DNA from 3 places in the Desulfoluna sp. CYM3A genome. Region 3 is predicted to be linked to each of the others. Evidence: riboswitches for the same ligand, from Rfam matches in the RefSeq annotation. Region 3 holds a riboswitch; each other region holds the start of a gene.
What was found. A riboswitch is a leader RNA that binds a small molecule or an ion and turns the genes downstream of it on or off. The one in region 3 is predicted to bind cobalamin.

Region 1: another riboswitch for cobalamin. It lies ahead of ACOYW1_RS24865 (TonB-dependent receptor); the one in region 3 lies ahead of ACOYW1_RS02435 (phosphomethylpyrimidine synthase ThiC).
Region 2: another riboswitch for cobalamin. It lies ahead of ACOYW1_RS22695 (TonB-dependent receptor); the one in region 3 lies ahead of ACOYW1_RS02435 (phosphomethylpyrimidine synthase ThiC).

What each region holds. Positions count from the first base shown of each region.
Region 1 is NZ_CP186556.1:4,914,244-4,920,363, reverse strand. It holds gene ACOYW1_RS24890 (hypothetical protein) at 1-53, opposite strand, end outside; gene ACOYW1_RS24885 (ABC transporter substrate-binding protein) at 23-403, opposite strand; gene ACOYW1_RS24880 (hypothetical protein) at 543-884, opposite strand; gene ACOYW1_RS24875 (hypothetical protein) at 799-1,092, opposite strand; gene ACOYW1_RS24870 (TonB-dependent receptor plug domain-containing protein) at 986-1,708, opposite strand; gene ACOYW1_RS24865 (TonB-dependent receptor) at 1,725-2,600, opposite strand; cobalamin riboswitch at 2,822-3,012, opposite strand; gene ACOYW1_RS24860 (bile acid:sodium symporter family protein) at 3,174-4,118, opposite strand; gene ACOYW1_RS24855 (PfaD family polyunsaturated fatty acid/polyketide biosynthesis protein) at 4,751-6,120, opposite strand, start outside.
Region 2 is NZ_CP186556.1:4,475,714-4,481,833, reverse strand. It holds gene ACOYW1_RS22700 (ABC transporter substrate-binding protein) at 1-135, opposite strand, end outside; gene ACOYW1_RS22695 (TonB-dependent receptor) at 730-2,829, opposite strand; cobalamin riboswitch at 3,097-3,300, opposite strand; gene ACOYW1_RS22690 (hypothetical protein) at 3,588-3,875, shown strand; gene ACOYW1_RS22685 (MBL fold metallo-hydrolase) at 4,188-4,985, shown strand; gene ACOYW1_RS22680 (hypothetical protein) at 5,029-5,214, shown strand; gene ACOYW1_RS22675 (class I SAM-dependent methyltransferase) at 5,163-5,678, shown strand; gene ACOYW1_RS22670 (eCIS core domain-containing protein) at 6,002-6,120, shown strand, end outside.
Region 3 is NZ_CP186556.1:457,684-463,803, reverse strand. It holds gene cobT (nicotinate-nucleotide--dimethylbenzimidazole phosphoribosyltransferase) at 1-573, opposite strand, end outside; gene ACOYW1_RS02440 (phosphomethylpyrimidine synthase ThiC) at 834-1,109, opposite strand; partial or broken gene ACOYW1_RS02435 (phosphomethylpyrimidine synthase ThiC) at 1,232-2,095, opposite strand; cobalamin riboswitch at 2,445-2,670, opposite strand; gene sstT (serine/threonine transporter SstT) at 3,198-4,451, shown strand; gene ACOYW1_RS02425 (DUF1254 domain-containing protein) at 4,567-6,087, opposite strand.

The DNA.
Region 1 (6,120 bases), 1.9 Mb from region 3:
AAAAAGAGGGGCAGGGGGCGCTTCAGGTGGAATCGGACGGTGAAGGGATCCACCACCTCCACATGGTCCAGGGCGCTCCACACCGCTTGCCAGTTGGTGCGGCCCAGGGTCTTGGCGTTGACCTTGACGGCGGCCGCGTCAAGGGCGTGCCGTCGTGGAATCGGATGCCCTTTCCGAGGGCAAAGGTGTAGACCCTGGCATCCTTGGAGACCGTCCAGGAGGTGGCAAGGCAGGGGACGGGCCTGCTCGCTTCATCCAGGTTGACGAGGGTTTCGTAGATCAGCGCGGCGGGCTCCCACATGCCCAGGGGCTGGGAAGTCCCCGGCTGGGTGGGGTCCCACCCGGTGCCCACCACCAGTTCGTGGGAACCGTTGGCTTGGGCCCGGTGCAGGGGGATGCTCACCGCACACAGCAGGCAAAGGGCAATGCAGGAGGCCGTTCGGGGTTCATCAAGGGGATTCTCCTTTGGTTTGAGTGACCCTCATGATTTCGTTGCCTCCGGCGGAACCGCCGGAGGCCTTTGGCTTGATCGTATTGTTTTTTTAGAATGTGTAGTCTACGGCCACCCACCAGGCTCGCTCGGGGCCCAGATTGGCGCCATGGACCTCGTAGTCTTCGTTGGTGAGGTTGGTGACGGCGGCCTGGATGCCCAGCTTGTCGAAGAGCTCCAGGCGAACACCGAGGTCTGCTACCACCCAGTCGTCTACTGTGATGGCCGCTTTGCTCATCATATTTTTGTAGGCCATGTAGGTCATTTCGCTGTTGTAGCGAAGGTCCAGGGAGGTGGTAAGCCGTGCCTTAGGCGAGAGGGCCCGGGTGGCCATGAGACCGGCGTTGGCCTGGTGCAGGGGGATGTTGGTGAGGCGCCCGGTCTCTTTGTCCACGGAGTGGGTGTAGGTGTAGTTGGCGTAGAGCCCCTAGCCATGGCATGAGCTGGCCGTCTGCTGATACTTCAAAGCCGTCGGTGGTGACTTCATCCAGGTTTTCATACCGCATGACCCCATGGTTCATGGGGGAGGAGATGAGGTCTTCGGCCTTGGAGTAAAAGCCGGTTAAAGAGAGATTGAATTGCTTGGCCAGGCGAAGGTCCACGCCGAGGTCGTAGGACCAGATGGTCTCGGGCTTCAGGTTCGGGTTGGACTGAGGGCACCCCGGGCATCATCATCCAGGTAGGGGTATAGAGTTCGTTGAGGTTGGGAGCGCGGAAGGCTTTTCCCGCGGAGGTCCGGAAGCTGACGGTGTCGGTGGCGCGGTAGAGGAGCCCGACTTTGGGAGAAAAGGCGTTGTCGGATTCGGAGTTGGCATCGTAGCGCATGCCGAGGGTCAGGGTGAAGGCATCGAACAAGTCGCTTTCGCTTTGGAGGTAAAGCGCTTGGTTGGAGAGGGACTCATCCATCTTGGTGCCGACGAGGGCGCCGTCTTCTTTTTTGTTTTCCCATTCCCCGCTGAGGAAGTTGGAGTCCACCCCGGCGGTGAGGTAGTGATTGTCCCCTGCGGCCATGCCAGTTTTGATCTGGATGCCCGTGTCGCGGCCCCAGTACTCACGGGTTCCGTAGTCGAAAGAGTAGGAAGAGGCGCCGCCGCCCATTCCTCCCATGCCTCCGCCGCCACCTGAGGAGCCGGCCTTTTTGGAGATGAGCTCAGAAATGGCATCGGATTTGTCATAGTTGGTGTACACCCGAAAGTCCAGGTCCACCCGGTCCGCCAGGGTGCTGGCATTGGCATTAAGGAAATAAAAAGTCCGTTCGGTCTCTTTTTCCCGTTCGTGTGGGTTGGTAATGGGTGTACCCGTTTTCCGATTCGGTCAAGGCCAGGTTACCGCTGAAGGAAGGGCGGGTCTCGTCGGAAAGGTCGTAACAGAACTTGCCGAAGAATCGCTGGTCGTCGTAGGCGGAGTGGTCGCTGATGTCGGTGAATTTTCGGTCAAATGTGTCGGTGGTGTTGTTGTAGGAGTAACTGACCTGCTGGTCCCGCTGGTAGAGGTTGTCGACCTGGCGGTGGCTGGTGTTGAGGGTGTAGGCCAGCTTGCCCTTGCGGCCCGATGCCTCGACACCGGCTTCTCGGAGGCCGAAGTTTCCCGCCTTGACCCTGGGGGTGACCTCCACCCCATCGGTTTGTTTCTCTTTGGTGATGATGTTGATGACCCCGCCCATGGCGTTGCTGCCGTACAGGGAGGAGAAGGCTCCTTTGACCACTTCCACCCGTTCGATAGCACCGGTCTGGATCTGGTTGGGGTAGATAAAGCCCGTGAGGGCCGAGTTTGTGGGGACACCATCCACGATGAGGAGGACGCGTTTGCCGCTGCCGACGCCCCGGATGTTGATGGCCATGGGGGAGGTGATACCGAAGTCCGAGGGACGCCTGATATCTACACCGGGAAGGCGCCTTAAAATGTCATCCACGTTGTTTGCCGGTGCTGTTTTGATCTCTTCTTTTGAGACAATTTCCACATCGGCGGTGACTTCATCCGGAGACTTGGCGTTTCGTGTTGCGGTGACCACCACTTCATGAAGGTTGGAAGTGGCTGTGTCGTCTGCAAAACTTCCCGCAGGAAGAAGCAGGGCGGCAGCCAGGAGAGGGGCTAGAAAAGTACGCTTCATCTTTTCTCCATTGGCCGGTGTTGCCTGGAAAAAAGGGGGCGTGGCATCGTGGGCTGCTTCAGAACAGTCGCCCTACACACCACGTCGACCTGTTTCAGGCAAAAGCCGTCGCGTCGTGCCGGGACAAAAAAATCCCGGATCATAATGAATAAAAATGATCTGGGATTCCCTGATTTCTTCCACAGATTATCGGTGCACCTTTCCCTTGTCCACGGAGAAAGGCGCCATATGGCATTCAGGCAGGTATTCTGACTCTCGGGTCATCCTGAGTCTAACCCGCGTCTTCCCGGCATGAAACATGCCAGTGACATGTATGCAGCGTTCGTCTCCGATCACAGCGGCGGGCCCGTCCCTGATTCTCACAGGGTTCCCTTTTGGCCTTTTTACAGGCACCTGAATGGTGTGTATCTTGTTTGCGAAGTTCCTAAAATAGCTGACATGAGGAGAATGTCAACCATGATTTTTCATTTATGAGAGAATTTTTAAAGAATTATCCCCACCGAAGCATTTTGCTTAACATATATCTTCACAACGATAGATATAAATGAACAGTTAGAGCGACTCAGTCCGTTGTCAGCACGGGGCCTCTTTTTTTTCTTTTCGGGCGTCCAGGGTGGTCCAGACGGTGGCCAGGAAAGATCCCGACAGGTTGTGCCAGAGGCTGAAGATGGCGCCGGGAAGGGCCGAGGCCGCGGTGAAGTACTTGATGGAGAGGGCCACGGCAAGGCCGGAGTTCTGCATGCCTGCTTCGATGGCGATGGTTCTGCATGTTTTTTCATCGAGCCCCAGGAGCTTGGGAAGGCCGTAGCCCGCTGCCAGGCCGCATCCGTTGTGGAGGATGATGGCCAGGGTCAGGGGAAGGGCCAGGGTGGAGAGCCTGGGCTGGTTGAGGCCGATGATGATGCCGATGAGCCCCACGATGGTCACCACCGAGATGAGGGGAAAGACCGGCTGGATTTTTTCCAGGTGCTCCTGAAAGAGGGTGTTGACGAGGATGCCTGCGGCCACGGGAACCACGACGATTTTGAGGATGCTCAGGAACATGGGGAGCATGGCCACGGGCACGGTGGCTCCCACATAGAGCTGGGTGAGCAGGGGGGTAAGGAAAACGGCCAGGAAGGTGGAGGCTGCGGTCATGACGATGGAAAGGGCCACGTCTCCACCGGCCAGGAAGGCCACCACATTGGAGGCCGTGCCCCCGGAGACGCTTCCCACCAGGACCATGCCCACCATGAGCTCGGGGGACAGGCCCAGGGCTCTGGAGATGAGAAAGGCGGCCAAAGGCATGATGAGGTACTGGATGGAGACGCCCAGAAGGATCACGTGGGGGCGCTTGAGGGGCTCTTTGAAGTCCCGGGCGCGCAGGGTGGCACCCATGCCGAACATCACCACCATGAGCAGGGGGACGATGAGGGGCTTGAGCTGGGCAAAGTGCTGGGGAAACCGGGCTGCCACCACACAGATGAGAACGGCCCAGACCACAAAGAGTCGGTTAAATCGTTCGATCCACTTAAGCATGACACGTGTACTCCTGATAAAAAAGTTGGGGCTTTGTCACGACCCGGGGCGCTGACAGAAGCGATGGGGTGGAAGTGAATCGTGACCTGTGCCTTTGGGCCAGATGATGGGCAAAGGGCACTTGGGTTTGTAGACCGGTTTGAGACGTCAAGTAAACAAGAATTCCAGAGGGCTGGGGTGTCATGCCTTGCTGTGATGCGTGGACGGGGCATGGGATGTCTATAGGGTGGGTGGGAAAGGGAAGGCAAGTCGTGGAATCAAGGGCAAATGCACTTATTGCTGAAGAAGCAGCCAAAGGGGCGGTTGCGGCACGCTTTGCCTTGTAGGGGCGACGCATGGCGGTGCAATGGGCTAAGATTCCGGAATGAAATGATTTCAAGCGTGGAGGCTGAGCCTCCGTGCCTCATTCCCAGGCGGAGCCTGGGAACGAACGGTACCATATCTGTGGCCATAGCCAAGCAAATCGTGTTTTCAGAAGAATGAAGAGGGCCTCTCCTGCATAAACGGTTGCCACTTGCCACACCCCACGCGAATGCTCCGAAAACGTTTGGCATCATGTCTGCCTTCAAGCATTCGCCATCAGGTTTCCAGGTGCCCCCACCTGGCCGCCGGAGGCTTTTTTAAACACGTGCTCAGCGGATTTCCACAGAGCACCGGACAAGGGCTTCCCGGGTTTTGGGGAGGAACCGGATCCCGGCAAGGCTGGGGTACTGGCTGGCCAGGATGCGGGATCGGGCTTCCACGGAGGCGCCCACCAGGAGGTTGAAGGCCACGGTGGTGACGTCCCGGTTGTCGGGGGAGGCCAGGGGCGTGTCCTTGGTCCAGGCGTTGAAGGCGCCGATGGCGGGCCCACACCAGATCTGGTAGTCCCCGGAGCGCTCCGGGATGCCCCGGATGGCCCATAGTGAGGCCTGGCCGAGGTAGCTTCGGAAGATCAGGGCCATGCGGTGCTTGGGGTCGGACTGGGCCTTGGCCAGCTGGGAGGGGTCCCGCTCTTCAAAAAAGGCCTTGGTCTCCAGCCACACCTGCTCCAGGGGCTTGCCCAGGATTTTTTTCTCCACAAACATACGATCGGACTCGGGCAGGGCCTCGATGCTCGGGTGCTCCTTGTAGAGGGCAAAGAGCTTGGCCGCGCGCATGGCGAACATGGTGCCCCGCTTGAGCACCTGGACCTTGCCTCCCATCTCGAACATGTCAGCGGCAGGCGCCATGGTGACGTCGGCCTGGCGGGCCTGGGCCAGGGCGGCCTTGACCGGTTCTGCTGTTCCCGCCTCCACGCAGGCCTGGTTGATGGTGCCGGTGAGGACGTAGTCGGCGCCCATGGCGTAGGCGGCGGTGGCAGACACGGGCGCGGCAATGCCCCCGGCCAGGCCCACGCCGATTTTTTCAGGGTACCCGTGGGTCTCCATGAGGCGGTCCCGCACGGCCTGGATGGCAGGAAGCAGGGCCAGGGCAGGGCGGTTGTCCGTGTGGCCCCCGGAGTCGGCCTCGGCCGTGATGTCGTCGGCCATGGGGATGCGGGGGGCCAGGGCCAGCTCGGTGTCAGTGATGAGTCCCCTGGCGTGGAGCTTTTTGAGGATCTCCGCAGGGGGCGGGCTCATGAATTTTTCAGCGAGCTCTTCCCGGGAGAGTTTGGCAATGATCTTGTTGGGCGTGATCACCCGTCCGTCGTCGTCTAAGTAGATGCCGGTGACCCGGTAACGCACAAGGGCCATGGTCATGGTGAGAAAGGCCGCGGCGCTGACGCAGCGGATCCCTTCGGAGAGGTAGAGCTCGCACAGGGCCATCTCCGCCTCCGGGGCGCCGTGGTGGTGGAGAAAGTTGAACCCAAAGGGAAACGGCTGAGCCGCAGCCGCTTGTTTCAGGCGGGCGATGGCCTCCTTGATGCGGGGGAGGGTGCAGCCGCCGGATCCGAAAAATCCCAGCATGCCGTTTTTCCCGGCAGCCTCCACCATGGCCTCACTGGTGATGCCGTTGGCCATGGCCCCCATGATATAGGGAA
Region 2 (6,120 bases), 2.4 Mb from region 3:
CCACCGGGCCGCGTCAACCCGGGACGGGTGGCTGTTGGTGGCCCAGACCAGGGTGACGGTTCCGTCCGGGGCCGGGCGGCATCCTGACAAAAGGGCCAGCAGGCACAGCAGCATGAGTACTTTTTTAATGGGCATGGCCCGGCTCCTTGGAATTGGTCAGGTCACGGTGATCCGTGGAAAACGTTGCAACGATTCAGCCCAATCGACCACAGATTGGCAGAGTCACGTTTACAGTTCGTTTTGTGACATCCTGTAGGGTGTGCTTGCGCACCATTTATTCGAAAAACCACATCTTTTGCCGCGTCTATACAGTTTGGCGGGCATCTTAACAGGGGGCATGACCGTTGCGATTCTTCGGTGGTGCGCAAGCGCACCCTACCTTTGCTTTGCCAGTGATCCGTGGAAAACGTTGCAACGATTCAGCCCAATCGACCACAGATTGGCAGAGTCACGTTTACAGTTCGTTTTGTGACATCCTGTAGGGTGTGCTTGCGCACCATTTATTCGAAAAACCACATCTTTTGCCGCGTCTATACAGTTTGGCGGGCATCTTAACAGGGGGCATGACCGTTGCGATTCTTCGGTGGTGCGCAAGCGCACCCTACCTTTGCTTTGCCAGTGTGAAGCGATTTCAACCGTTGTGGCGGAGCCTCCGAGCATCATTCCCAGGCGGAGCCTGGGAACGAAAGAACGTATCCGGTTGCTACGAAGTTTGTGGCTCACCTCGCTTTAAAAATCAGCCCTCAGGCTGACGGTGACGCTCCGGGGCTCTCCGGGGTAGCCGGCGTCTTTGGACGAAAAATCGTCGGCGATGTAGTACTCGTCGAAGAGGTTGTGGACAGCCACCTGGAAGGAGAGGTTCTTCACGGGCACGGTGACGGCGGTGTTGACCGTGATGTAGTCATCCAGGGTGTGGAGGTTGCCGGTGGTGTTGTCCCGCAGGTTGCGTTCGCCCACGTAGTTGGCCGAGACGTTCCAGTTGAAAAAGTCCGTGGCCAGGTTGGCGCCGATGCCTGCCATGTGCTCGGGGGACATGCGCACCCGGTTGCCTTCAAAGGAGTTGCCCGAGGTATCGGTGAACTCTTCGTAGCGGGCGTCGTGGTAGGCGTAGTGGCCCCAGGCGCTGACAGCGTCGGTGATGCGGCAGGAGATCTCCGCTTCCACGCCGTCCACCTCGGTGCGGGTGTTGGTAAAGAGAAAATCATCGGTGGAGGTGCGGAAGGAGCGGGGTCCTTTTTTCTCGGTGCGGAAGCAGCTCACCTGAGCAAAAAGTGTGTTGCCCGAGGAGAACTTGACCCCTGCTTCGTAGCTTTTGGTCTCTTCCGGGTCCAGGATCTGGGGAAGGGTTTTGTTGTTTTTGGTGCTGAGCTTGGGAAACTGGGTGCGAAAGCCCTCGGCATAGGTGGCAAAGAAGGCCGTCTGGACCGAGCCCACCCGGAAGGCGTTCCAGGTGGCGCCCACACGGGGGCTGAAGGCCGAGTCGCTCTGGTCGGCTTCCACGTCTTTATTGGAGGTGGTGAGCTCTTCGTGGAAGTGATCGTAGCGGATGCCCGCCATGAGGGAGACGTCTCCGATGGCCAGGGTGTCCTGGGCGTAGGCGCTGTAGACGGTCTGTTCAAACTCGCTTTTGACCGTGGTGCCGGTAGGGTTGCCCGTGGCCGGGTTGCCCACGTTGGTCAAGGGGGTGTCCCAGTTGGGGGGGCCGTATTTGGGCATGCTGCTCCAGGAGTAGCCGGGGGCGTCCTTGTCCTGGGAGGCGATCTCCACATAGGTGCCCACAAGGAAAGTGTTGTCCACGGTCTCGCCGGTGTGGTCCAGGGTCATGCGCAGGTCGTTGTGAAAGGCGGTCTGCTCGGAATCGCTGACCCACCAGCCCTTGTTGCTCTGGCTTGCCGTTACCGTGGTGCCCCCGGTGGCATAGCTGTCGAATTGGGTGAAGGTCAGGTCGTTGGTGATCTTCACGTTCTCGGAGAGGGAGAGGGTGGGGGAGATGGTGACGGACTGATACCTTCCGTCGTAGCACGCGCCGTCGATGGCGTGGTTCTCTTCCCGGGTGACCCCTGCCATGGGTTTTCCGTCCACAATGGGGATGGTGGAGCCCCTGTCCGCGTTGACATTGGACAAGAGGGCCTGGACGTCCACGGCAAAGGTGTCCGAGAACTCATGGTGACTTGTGACCATGGCGTTCTGTGCATCTCTTCCGACACCGTCCTGGTAGCCGTTGCTGGTGGTTCCGCCGCCGCTGACCATCACATACCCTTTGTCGGTGGGCCTGAGCACCCGGGTGTCTGCCCCGTAGGTGTCAAAGCTTCCGCCCCGGGCCACCAGGGTGGTGGAGGCTTTGGAGGTATCCTGCGGGACGGTGATGATGTTCAAGGTTCCGGCCACGGCGCCCCGGCCCCAGATGGAGGAGGAGGGGCCTTTGGCAAACTCGATGCGTTCCACAATGTTCAAAGGAATCATGGTCAGGTCGGCGGAGCCATTGACCTGGCGGAAGGGGATGCCGTTGATGAGAACGGCCAGGTCCTTGGTGTCCCGGGAGCCCCGGACCTCAATGTGGGGGTAGGCGTTGCCCTGGATCCCCATCTGGAGGCCGGGAACGGTTTTGAGGGCCTGTTCGAGGGTGGTGGCCCCCATGCGGTCGATCTGTTCACGGGTGACCACAGAAACGGTGACGGGTACCTCCATCCGGTCCTCCGCCACCCGCGTGGCCGTGACGACGATTCCTTCCATGGAGGGCGTTTCCGTGGTTTCTGCCGAGGCGGTTGAACCGCCCAGGGCGCAAAGGGCCAGGGCCAGGACTGCACATCTTCGTATTGCGTAATTCACTGTCTCACCTGCTGCATCTCAAGTGGAATTGCTTCCATTGCTTCAACAGGGATTTTTTTAACACGATACCCGGGCAGGGGCATCCATGGCCGCGGAACGTGCATGCCGGGGGGCAGGCAAGGGTCCCGGTGGCTCATGGGCAGGTCCGGATACAAAAAATCCCCAGCTTCCATACAAAAGCCAGGGACTGCACCCGTTCAAACTTGATCCCCGGGTCGCCCCGCCTAAGGGGGCTCTCCCACGTTTTTCGTCGCTCGCAAAAAACATGGGTATGTCACATCACAGACAGGTCTTCTGACTTCCGGATCGATCTACTCAACGCGCCTTCCCGGCAAAGCCAGTGACATGAACACGCACCAGGGGTGTCGTGCCTGCGTTTTTCGTCCCCGATTACAGCGGCGGGACCGTGACGGATTTACACCGTCTTCCCTATTAAGTCCGATTAAGGACATCTGTGTGAATGAGGTTTGCTATCACTCATTTTCCGCTTTTGTCAACAACAAGTTGCACCTTCTCGGTAAGAAATTAATGTCGGGTTTCCTGTGCCCTGGGTACCTTGTGACGTAACTTTTGACTTTAAAGGTATGAATAGCCATGGGGCCTTTCACCCCACGTCTCTTGCGGCGTGATCCGTTTCATAGGGAAATAGCGGGGGAACGGTAGATACTCTTGCGCGTGGGTGTTCGGCATGGTTTCAGGTCGGGTGCCCCCGGGCTGGGACATCGAACCATAAGGCAAAAGAAATTAAGGAATCGATTATGGATGAGAGGGTAACGGTTTACAGGTACGTGGGTGAAAAAGGCGAGAGCACAACCATCGAGGCTTTTTTCAAGGGAGACAAGCTGGTGGTGCAGGGCTGCGACACAGGCCCTTCGGCAGTCGGCATGTTCGGGGACTGGGATTACGAGTACTGGCTCTATGCGGACAAGGCCATCTGCCCCGGCAACATTCTGGAGATTTTAAAAAGTGGCTTCCGGGGGTTTACGGCCATCAAGCGGTGGTTTGACGAACAGCAGATTGACTACGACGTTGTCTCCTATGCCTGAGTTTCCAAAGCATGCTTTCTGGGTGCCATATACGTCACGTTGCAGGCATAGGACCACATATGACCCCGTGTGACGCCGCATGCGATCCTTTGTGTGCGGCTGCCGGACGTAACTTGCTCAAAACGGGGGGGATGTGATGTTCGGCACGGAACTTGATTTCCAAATAAGGCGGGCACAGCCCTTTTGCAAGGCAAAGGGCCGGAAACCAAGACACAACCAAACGGCACACAGGAGGAAGCCATGAACGCAGGCAAGGCAATATAGGGGAAAAGATATCACAGCTGGGATGAGGTTTTTCAGGCATCAAGGCCCATGGCATTCAGGGCATTGAACACAGGGACGATTACCTCCCCCCTGGCACCTTACACCCAGGCGGAGAGTATCCCGGCGGGTGTGGACACATCGAAGACCGTCTCCCACGCGGTGATGGTGTTTTACTTTCATCACCCGGAGAAGGGCGATATCCTCATCGACAGCGGGTTTGACAGGTCGTTTTACGAAAATCCCCCTTTTGGGAATTTGTCGCCCTTTGTCATCGATTTTCTCGAGGGCAACAGGGCCCGCTACACCCAGCAAAAAGATGAGGACTTAGAGTCCCAGCTTCGAAAAAACAATATCCATCCTACCCACCTCTTTTTGACTCACATGCACCCGGACCATACCGCCGGGATACCGGCCCTGTCTCCCTGGTGCAATATATGCTATGGAAAGAAGGAGAATTCGGCGCACTACCGCCTGATGACGGGGAGTCACCTGAAAGGAAAGGGGGATATCTCTCTTATTGATACCGATCCAGCTCCGGCGATTCCTCCGTTTGATCATGCGGTGGACCTGTTCGGGGACGGCTCTTTCTGGGCGCTGTCCACACCGGGCCACACAACGGACCATCTTGCCTACCTGATCAATGCGGAACCGTTCCCCATCCTTGTCGTGGGGGATGCGGAACTCTCGGCCTGGGGCATGACCCAGGGGGTGTTCATGAACTCCGATGGCGGGAAAGAAGGGCAGCAGGCCGTTCGGGAATCGGCAAATGCGATTCGCGGGTTTCATCGGATGTACCCCCACGTGGCCGTGTGGTTTTCCCATGATGAAAAGCCCCTGGCCCCATGAGCGCCCAGACCTAATTACCCTGCAAAGACAGTAAGGAAGAATCATGGAAACAACAGCCCCCAGCCCCTGGGATACCGATTACAAAGGCACCGAACCGTCCCCTGTCTACGAGCCGCTCTGGCACATGCTCCAGCAGTTTCTAAGTGACTTTCCGGCGACATCGGTGCTGGACTTCGAATGTTCAGGTCGGCAACTGCCTACCTCATGGCCGAAGAGGGGCTTCGGGTAACAGGGGTTGATATCTCGTTACGGGCCGTAGAAAAAGCCGTGGCCCTGGGCAACGCGCGGACGAACGGACGATGCCGATTCATGAGGCACGATTCCATTCCCGAGGACGTGCCCGACGGCTCCTTTGACGTGGTGGTGATGCTCAATGTCCTTCATTGCTTAACGTTAAAAGAACGGGTAGACTTACTCGTCAAGGCAAAGAGGGTGTTGAAACAGGGCGGGGTACTCTTCGCCAGCGTGCTGGACGTGGAGGACGAATCCTACCCGAGGCACGAATGGACGGAAATCGAGCCACATACCTTTGACGACGGCACCGGTAAACTCTTTCATTTTTATTCTCGGGAAGAACTGACCGAAGAGTTGAAAGGGTTTTCCATTTCCGAGTGCGACATGCTTCGGAACATCCATCCTGATGTGGGAAGGCAAAGCGCCTTGTTTGTGCTGACTGCAACGAACAAGGGGTAAGGGCGCGCATTCTGTGCCGTTTTTCAATTGGGACTTGCTTCACACTGAAAAATATACAGATTCCAAGGGAATACTTGCTGACGGTGGCGTTGAGGCACTCTCAACGCCAAGGGCGGGCTGAGACAATTCTGACAAACAGGCTTGTGCCTTTCGGGTGAAGGGAGACGTGCCATGCGTGTGTCGGCGGGAAAATCCAGGGCAGCGGAGGAGCGTACGGCAACGGTTACGGGTGCCGGGGTGCCACATCGGCCACATGCCGGGCCCTCCCTGTACGGCGGTCCGAACATCGCCTTGCAGCGGGCCCGTGCGTGGTGGAATTCTCTGTGGAGAGACTGGCGCGGCAGGGCACCCATGCTTCCGTACAGGCCGGGCTGAGGGTGAGTGCCCCCGGCGACGCGTGTGAAGGGGAAGCCCACCGCATCGCCGACGAGGTGGCGTGCAA
Region 3 (6,120 bases):
CACGGCGATAATGGCCGTGGAGGGGGTGGTGTTGCCGATCCCCATGTCCCCGGTGCCGAGCATGTCCAGCCCGCCTTCGGCCACGAGTTCGTCCACAATCTCAATGCCGGCCTCAATGGCTGCCACAGCCTGCTCACGGGTCATGGCCGGCCCTTTGGTAAAGTTCTCGGTGCCCCTGGCCACCTTTTTATGGATGATGGGAAGAGACGGATCAAAATCGGCCTTGACGCCGATGTCGGCCGCCAGGGACTCGGCCCCGGCGTGCTTGGCCAGCACGTTGATGGAGGCGCCCTTGATCACGAAGTTGTGGACCATCTGCTCGGTGACCTCCTGGGGAAACAGGCTCACACCCTCCTCCACCACGCCGTGGTCTCCGGCACAGGTCACCACCACCTTCTTTTCGAGCTTCACATCGATTTTACCGGCAATGGCTGCAAGGCGGGCGGACAGGGGTTCCAGCACCCCAAGACTCCCCTGGGGCCGCGCCTGGTCGGCCAGGCGGGCAAGGGCAAGCGTCTCAATCCCGCGATCGATCCCCACAATGGAACCGATGGTCTTTTCGAGCAATGTCATTCAGAACCCCTCCTCAATCAATCCAATCAAAACATGCGCCCCCATGATGCCAGTGGTTGGAGACATGGCACCATGGGGACCAAATGGTCGTTCGTAACAAATCGTCTTTGTAGCGATTCAACTTGCCTCCGGCGGGACCACCGGAGGCATTGTAAGCTGAATGGCTACACGTCAATAACCCGTACCGTTGATCACGGGCGCAGCCCGTCAGCGAATGCGACAACCCGAGGTACGAGGGCTGGAGCATTCGCGAACCTGGGTTACCCCTTGTAGATCTTGTCGCCTTTGATGTCGGGCTGGAAAACCTCCATCCCTTTTTTCATGGCGCAGAAGTCGCCGCACATGGTGCAGGTGTCTTCCTGCTCGGGGGTGCGCTCTGCACGGATGGACTTGGCCACCTCCGGGAAGAGCAGGTGTTTTTCCAGATCGTCCCAGCGCATCTCGCGACGGGCCATGGCAGCCAGCTTCTCGGTTTCGCGGCGGTTGGGGTACTTGGCGATATCTCCGATGCGGGTGGCAAGGCGGGTGGCGCGCACACCCTCACGCACATCCTGAACCGTGGGCAGGGCGGATCCTGGCGGGGGTGATGTAGGTCAGGGTCTGCGCCGAAGCGGGCGGAGCTGGCCGCGCCGATGGCCGCCGTGATGTGATCGTACCCGGCGCCGGTGTCGCAGGGGATGGGGCCGAGGACGTAGTAGGGGGCGTTGCCGCTCATGCGCTTTTCAAGCATGATGTTGCCCTCGATCTCATCCAGGGGCACATGGCCGGGGCCTTCCACCATCATCTGGCAGCCCATCTCGCGACCCAGCTCGGCCAGCTCGCAGTTGATGATCATCTCGGCCATCTGGGCGCGGTCGTGGCTGTCGTGGATGGCACCTGCACGGATGCCGTTGCCAAGGGAAAGCACGGCGTCGTATTTTTTCATGAGGGCACAGACGCGGTCGAACTGCTCGTAAAGGGGGTTTTCACGCTTGGTGGCGTCCATCCAGGCCACCATGAAGGTACCGCCCTTGGAGGCAAGACCACCGTACCGGAAGCCCTGGGCGCGGAGGCGCTCAATGGTGTACTGGTTGATGCCGCAGTGGATGGCCATGAAGGAGAGGCCGTCGTCGAGCTGCTGCTCAATGAGGTCGAAAAGGTATTCGGGGTCGAGCTTGGAGGGATCCTGATACTTGCGCCCGGTCTCCTTGAAGGCCTGATAAAGGGGCACGTTGCCCAGGGGAAGGTTGGTGGCTGCCAGCACCTCGCGGCGGACAAGGTCCAGGTCCCCCCCGGCGGAGAGTTCCATGAGGGTATCGGCGCCCTCTTCCTCTGCGGCCAGGGCTTTTTCAATCTCGCTCTTGATGTCGCAGATATCGGAGCTGGTCCCGATGGAGGCGTTTACCTTGGTACGGAGGCCGGTACCGATGCCCACGGCAGGGCCTTTGTGCTTGGGGTTGTTGGGGATAACGATCTCCCCTTTGGCCACCAGGTCACGGATGACCTCGGGGGCATGCCCCTCTTTTTCGGCAACCTGCTGCATCTGGGGGGAAACCACGCCCTCCCGGGCCAATTCAATCTGGGTCTTGTCTACAGCCATTGTATCTCTTCTCCTTACAAGCATATCGGCGGACTCATAAAATAAAGTACCGCCACCATGATTCGTTCGGCCACCGACTCCGACGGCGCCCCGGTTCCACCCGGGAGATCACCCGATGCCGCCATGAAATCCGTCTGTCGAAAGAAAGCAAGGAGTACGAACAGACAGCGCCGGAATTTCATGATCATTCCCACCGGCACCAACCCGTGCCGGTGAAACGCACCGATTTCAGGCAATAAAAAAAGGGCTCTGAGGTACATAGATATACCTCAGAGCCCTTTGCCATCGAACTCGGTCACGTGAGTCTCATGCACGTCTTCTGACTTCCGGGGTAAGAGCTCCCGCCGCGCCTTCCCGCCCCCCTTCAGGAGAGGCAGTGACCGCTGGCATCTCTTCACATGATGAGGAGAAACCAACCTGCGCCGGGCCACCCGGTTACAGCGGCGGGACCGTCACGGATTTTCACCGTAGTTCCGTTTGCATGACACCGTATGACAAATTGAATGTGTACCCTGTTACCGGGTACTGTCCATCCTCTACACGAAACCGGCAAAGGGCGTCAAGGGGAAAAAACTCCGACGTCAAGGGTAGCGAAAAACACCTTGAGGGCGGTGTGAAGATGCGCTTTGCCCATCAAGGCCTTAAAAAAAGCATTCATTCAAAGAGAACGCTCAAGAAACGTTCTCCAAGATTTCAAATAGTTGGCACAACTGTTTTTACGCGTTCTTTCACTTTATTCGAGCACCTTGGTGTACCGGCTGTTTCAGGGCATACCAATAGGCTTCCCAAATTTTACGACTCCCCCAAAAGGGATTCCAGTCTCACCGCCCCATGTTCCCTCACAGCTCCATTTGGCCTTTATTTTACAATGTTGAAGCTCCTCCTACCTACATTTCGGCCTCAGATTCATGAATGCGTAAAAACATAACGCCCTCGTTACGAATAAGCCTATATGGAAATAAAATATTGACATATAAGCGATATTTCCCCTATGAAATGGTGATAGTGGAATTAAGGAATATTTAACCAACTTTGGGGGAAATTCATGAATCAAGTGACAGGGATTTTTAAAAAAATCGCTTCGGGAAGCCTGGTACTGCAGATTGTGATCGGGATCATTGCAGGTGTCATCCTTGCTCAGGTATCACCGGATACGGCAAACTCCGCAGGCCTGTTCGGCAGCTTGTTCGTCAAAGCGCTTAAAGCCGTTGCACCCATCCTCGTTTTTGTCATCGTCGCCTCTTCCATTGCCAACCAGAAGCGCGGCACCCACACCAACATGCGCTCCATCATCGGTCTCTACCTGGTGGGAACCTTTATGGCGGCACTCGTGGCCGTCACCTTGAGTTTTCTCTTCCCCACCAACATGACCCTGGTGGCCACAGACACGGCAGCCACACCGCCCAACGGTATCGGGGAGGTTCTCAACACCCTTCTCTTCAAAATCGTGGACAACCCCATCAACGCCCTGGCTACGGGGAACTTCATCGGCATCCTTGCCTGGGCCATTGCCCTGGGCATCGCCTTCCAGCATACGGGTGAAGCAACCAAGACTTTCCTGCACGACGTCTCCAACGGCGTCTCCAGCATCGTCAAGCTGGTTATCCGGTTTGCCCCCCTGGGCATCTTCGGCCTGGTCTCACAGACCATCGCCACCACCGGCTTTGAAGCCCTTTCCGGCTACACCCACCTGCTTCAGGTTCTTTTGGGTGCCATGCTCATCATCGCCCTCATCGTCAACCCGGCCATCGTCTTCTTCATGACCCGGCGCAACCCCTATCCTCTCGTGTTCACCTGCCTGCGTGAAAGCGGCGTCACCGCCTTCTTCACCCGCAGCTCCGCGGCCAACATCCCCGTGAACATGGACCTGTGCAAGCGTCTCGACCTCAACGAAGACACCTACTCCGTCTCCATTCCGCTGGGTGCCACCGTCAACATGGCCGGCGCCGCCATCACCATCACCGTGATGACCCTGGCTGCCGTCCACACCCTGAACATTCAGGTCGACATGGCAACGGCGCTTCTGCTGAGCATCATCGCCTCCGTCTCCGCCTGCGGGGCCTCCGGTGTGGCCGGTGGCTCGCTCCTCCTGATCCCCCTTGCCTGCAGCCTCTTCGGTGTTCCCAATGAGATCTCCATGCAGGTCGTGGCCGCCGGTTTCATCATCGGCGTCATCCAAGACTCCGCTGAAACCGCGCTGAACAGCTCCACCGACGTGCTGTTTACTGCTGCAGCGGATCTTAACGCCCGAGGCACCGCCGCAACTGAAACCGAAACCGAAACGGTTGCAGCCGCATAAGCTTCCGCACTTAAAAAGACAACACAAAGGGCCCCATGGGAATCGTTCCCGTGGGGCCCTTTTTTTGGCGGCTCATTTTTGATCGGACCCGGCTCAGCGGGGTACCAGGGGACCGTTAAAGGCTCGACGACTCAACCAGTTCAGGATCTCCGGGCTTCCAGGTTTTGTCGTAAAACGACTCCAGGGGGCCGTAGAGACGCAAAATCGTGTTCCACCCCTTGCCCGGCACGGTCTGGATCCAGTTATTCTCCTGGCCTTTGGGCGGCTTCGGGCTGAAGTAGATATCGTATGATCCGTCCTTGCGCTGCTTCAGGCCCTTCCGAAGGTTGTCGATGCCGGGAAAACGCTGGTCGGTCTGCAGCATGGCGCGGGTCTGGTTGTCATAGAGGGTAAAGGACCAGAAATTCTTGGCCGGTACGTCTTTGGGAAGGTTGATCTTGTAGGTCTTGCTTCCGTCAAGGGCGTTGCCATCCTTGTCGAGATAGGCAATGGCGTACTGCGAGCCCTTGCCCACGTTCTTTTTTGCCATGGCAGGGGTGATCCCCGTGGCATAAAAATGCATGTACACCCGGGAATCCAGCAACCGGGCACCATCCAAAAGAAAATCGTAGCGCCCCTTGATAAAGGGGTTTGTCCAGACACGCTCTCCCGGATAAAGGTAATGGCGTTGATCCCGGGGCACGGCCGTCAGGGCCCGTGCCGTCACCGAACCGATCTTGGCGGCATCGGTGAGAATGTTCTTCATGCGCTCGTCCGGTGCGAACTCTTTTCCCTTTTTAAGGCCGATGGAGGCAAGGAGCCCACGGATTTCAGGGTCAAGCCCTTGCACGGGTTCGGCCTGGATCTGCGCGTCGATCTCCTCCCAGAAATGAAAATCCATGCTGTGGATGGTGTTGTGGTAGGTACCGGATACATTCACGAATGCCATCTCCGGAGGGTTGCCCTTTTTTGACAGGGGGTAGATCCGAAACGCCTTTCTGGTTGCATCCACAGCCGGTTTGGGCGAGCCATCCACCTGAAATCCCCGCCAGATCACCCAATGCCCGTATGTGTCTGACCTTACCACATGGTACCCGTTCGGCACGTCCTTCCTGTAACCGGGCGGTACGATGAGCAGTTTCCCCCCCTCACCCTTGTCCGGGCCCGCGTTGCCGAAATCCACGACATAGTGAAACCAGGCATCGTTGATGAACCCCAGCACATTGGGCGGAGTCTCAATGACCATGGGCTCCTCACCAAGCTCCATCCAGGCCGCCATATATACCGACACGGTGTTCGGGGTCAGCCAGAGCGCTTTGGAGTCCATGAGATCTTCGAAGAGAAGGGCCGTGCTGTTTGCCGGTCCAAATGCCAGAAGCCCTTTTTCCATGGCATACATCGAGGCAATGGGAATGGTGGCCAGAAAGGCCTGGGTCGCACGCTGGAGATCAAGCTGGTCGTAGACCTTTTGGATCGTGGGCGCATCGGGAACCCCATCAAAACCGGTGAGCACCCCGATGGAGGTCTCCAGCTTGTCCGGCGTGGAAATGCCTGCGGGCACCTCGGTGGTCATCTTCATGGCAGCCTGCCCGTCCGAGGGCAGCCCAACCATGGTACAAACAAACAACAAGGCGAAAACCGGCAACTTCGTGCTCATGACGTTTCTCCTTGATTCATGGGGTTATGGGTC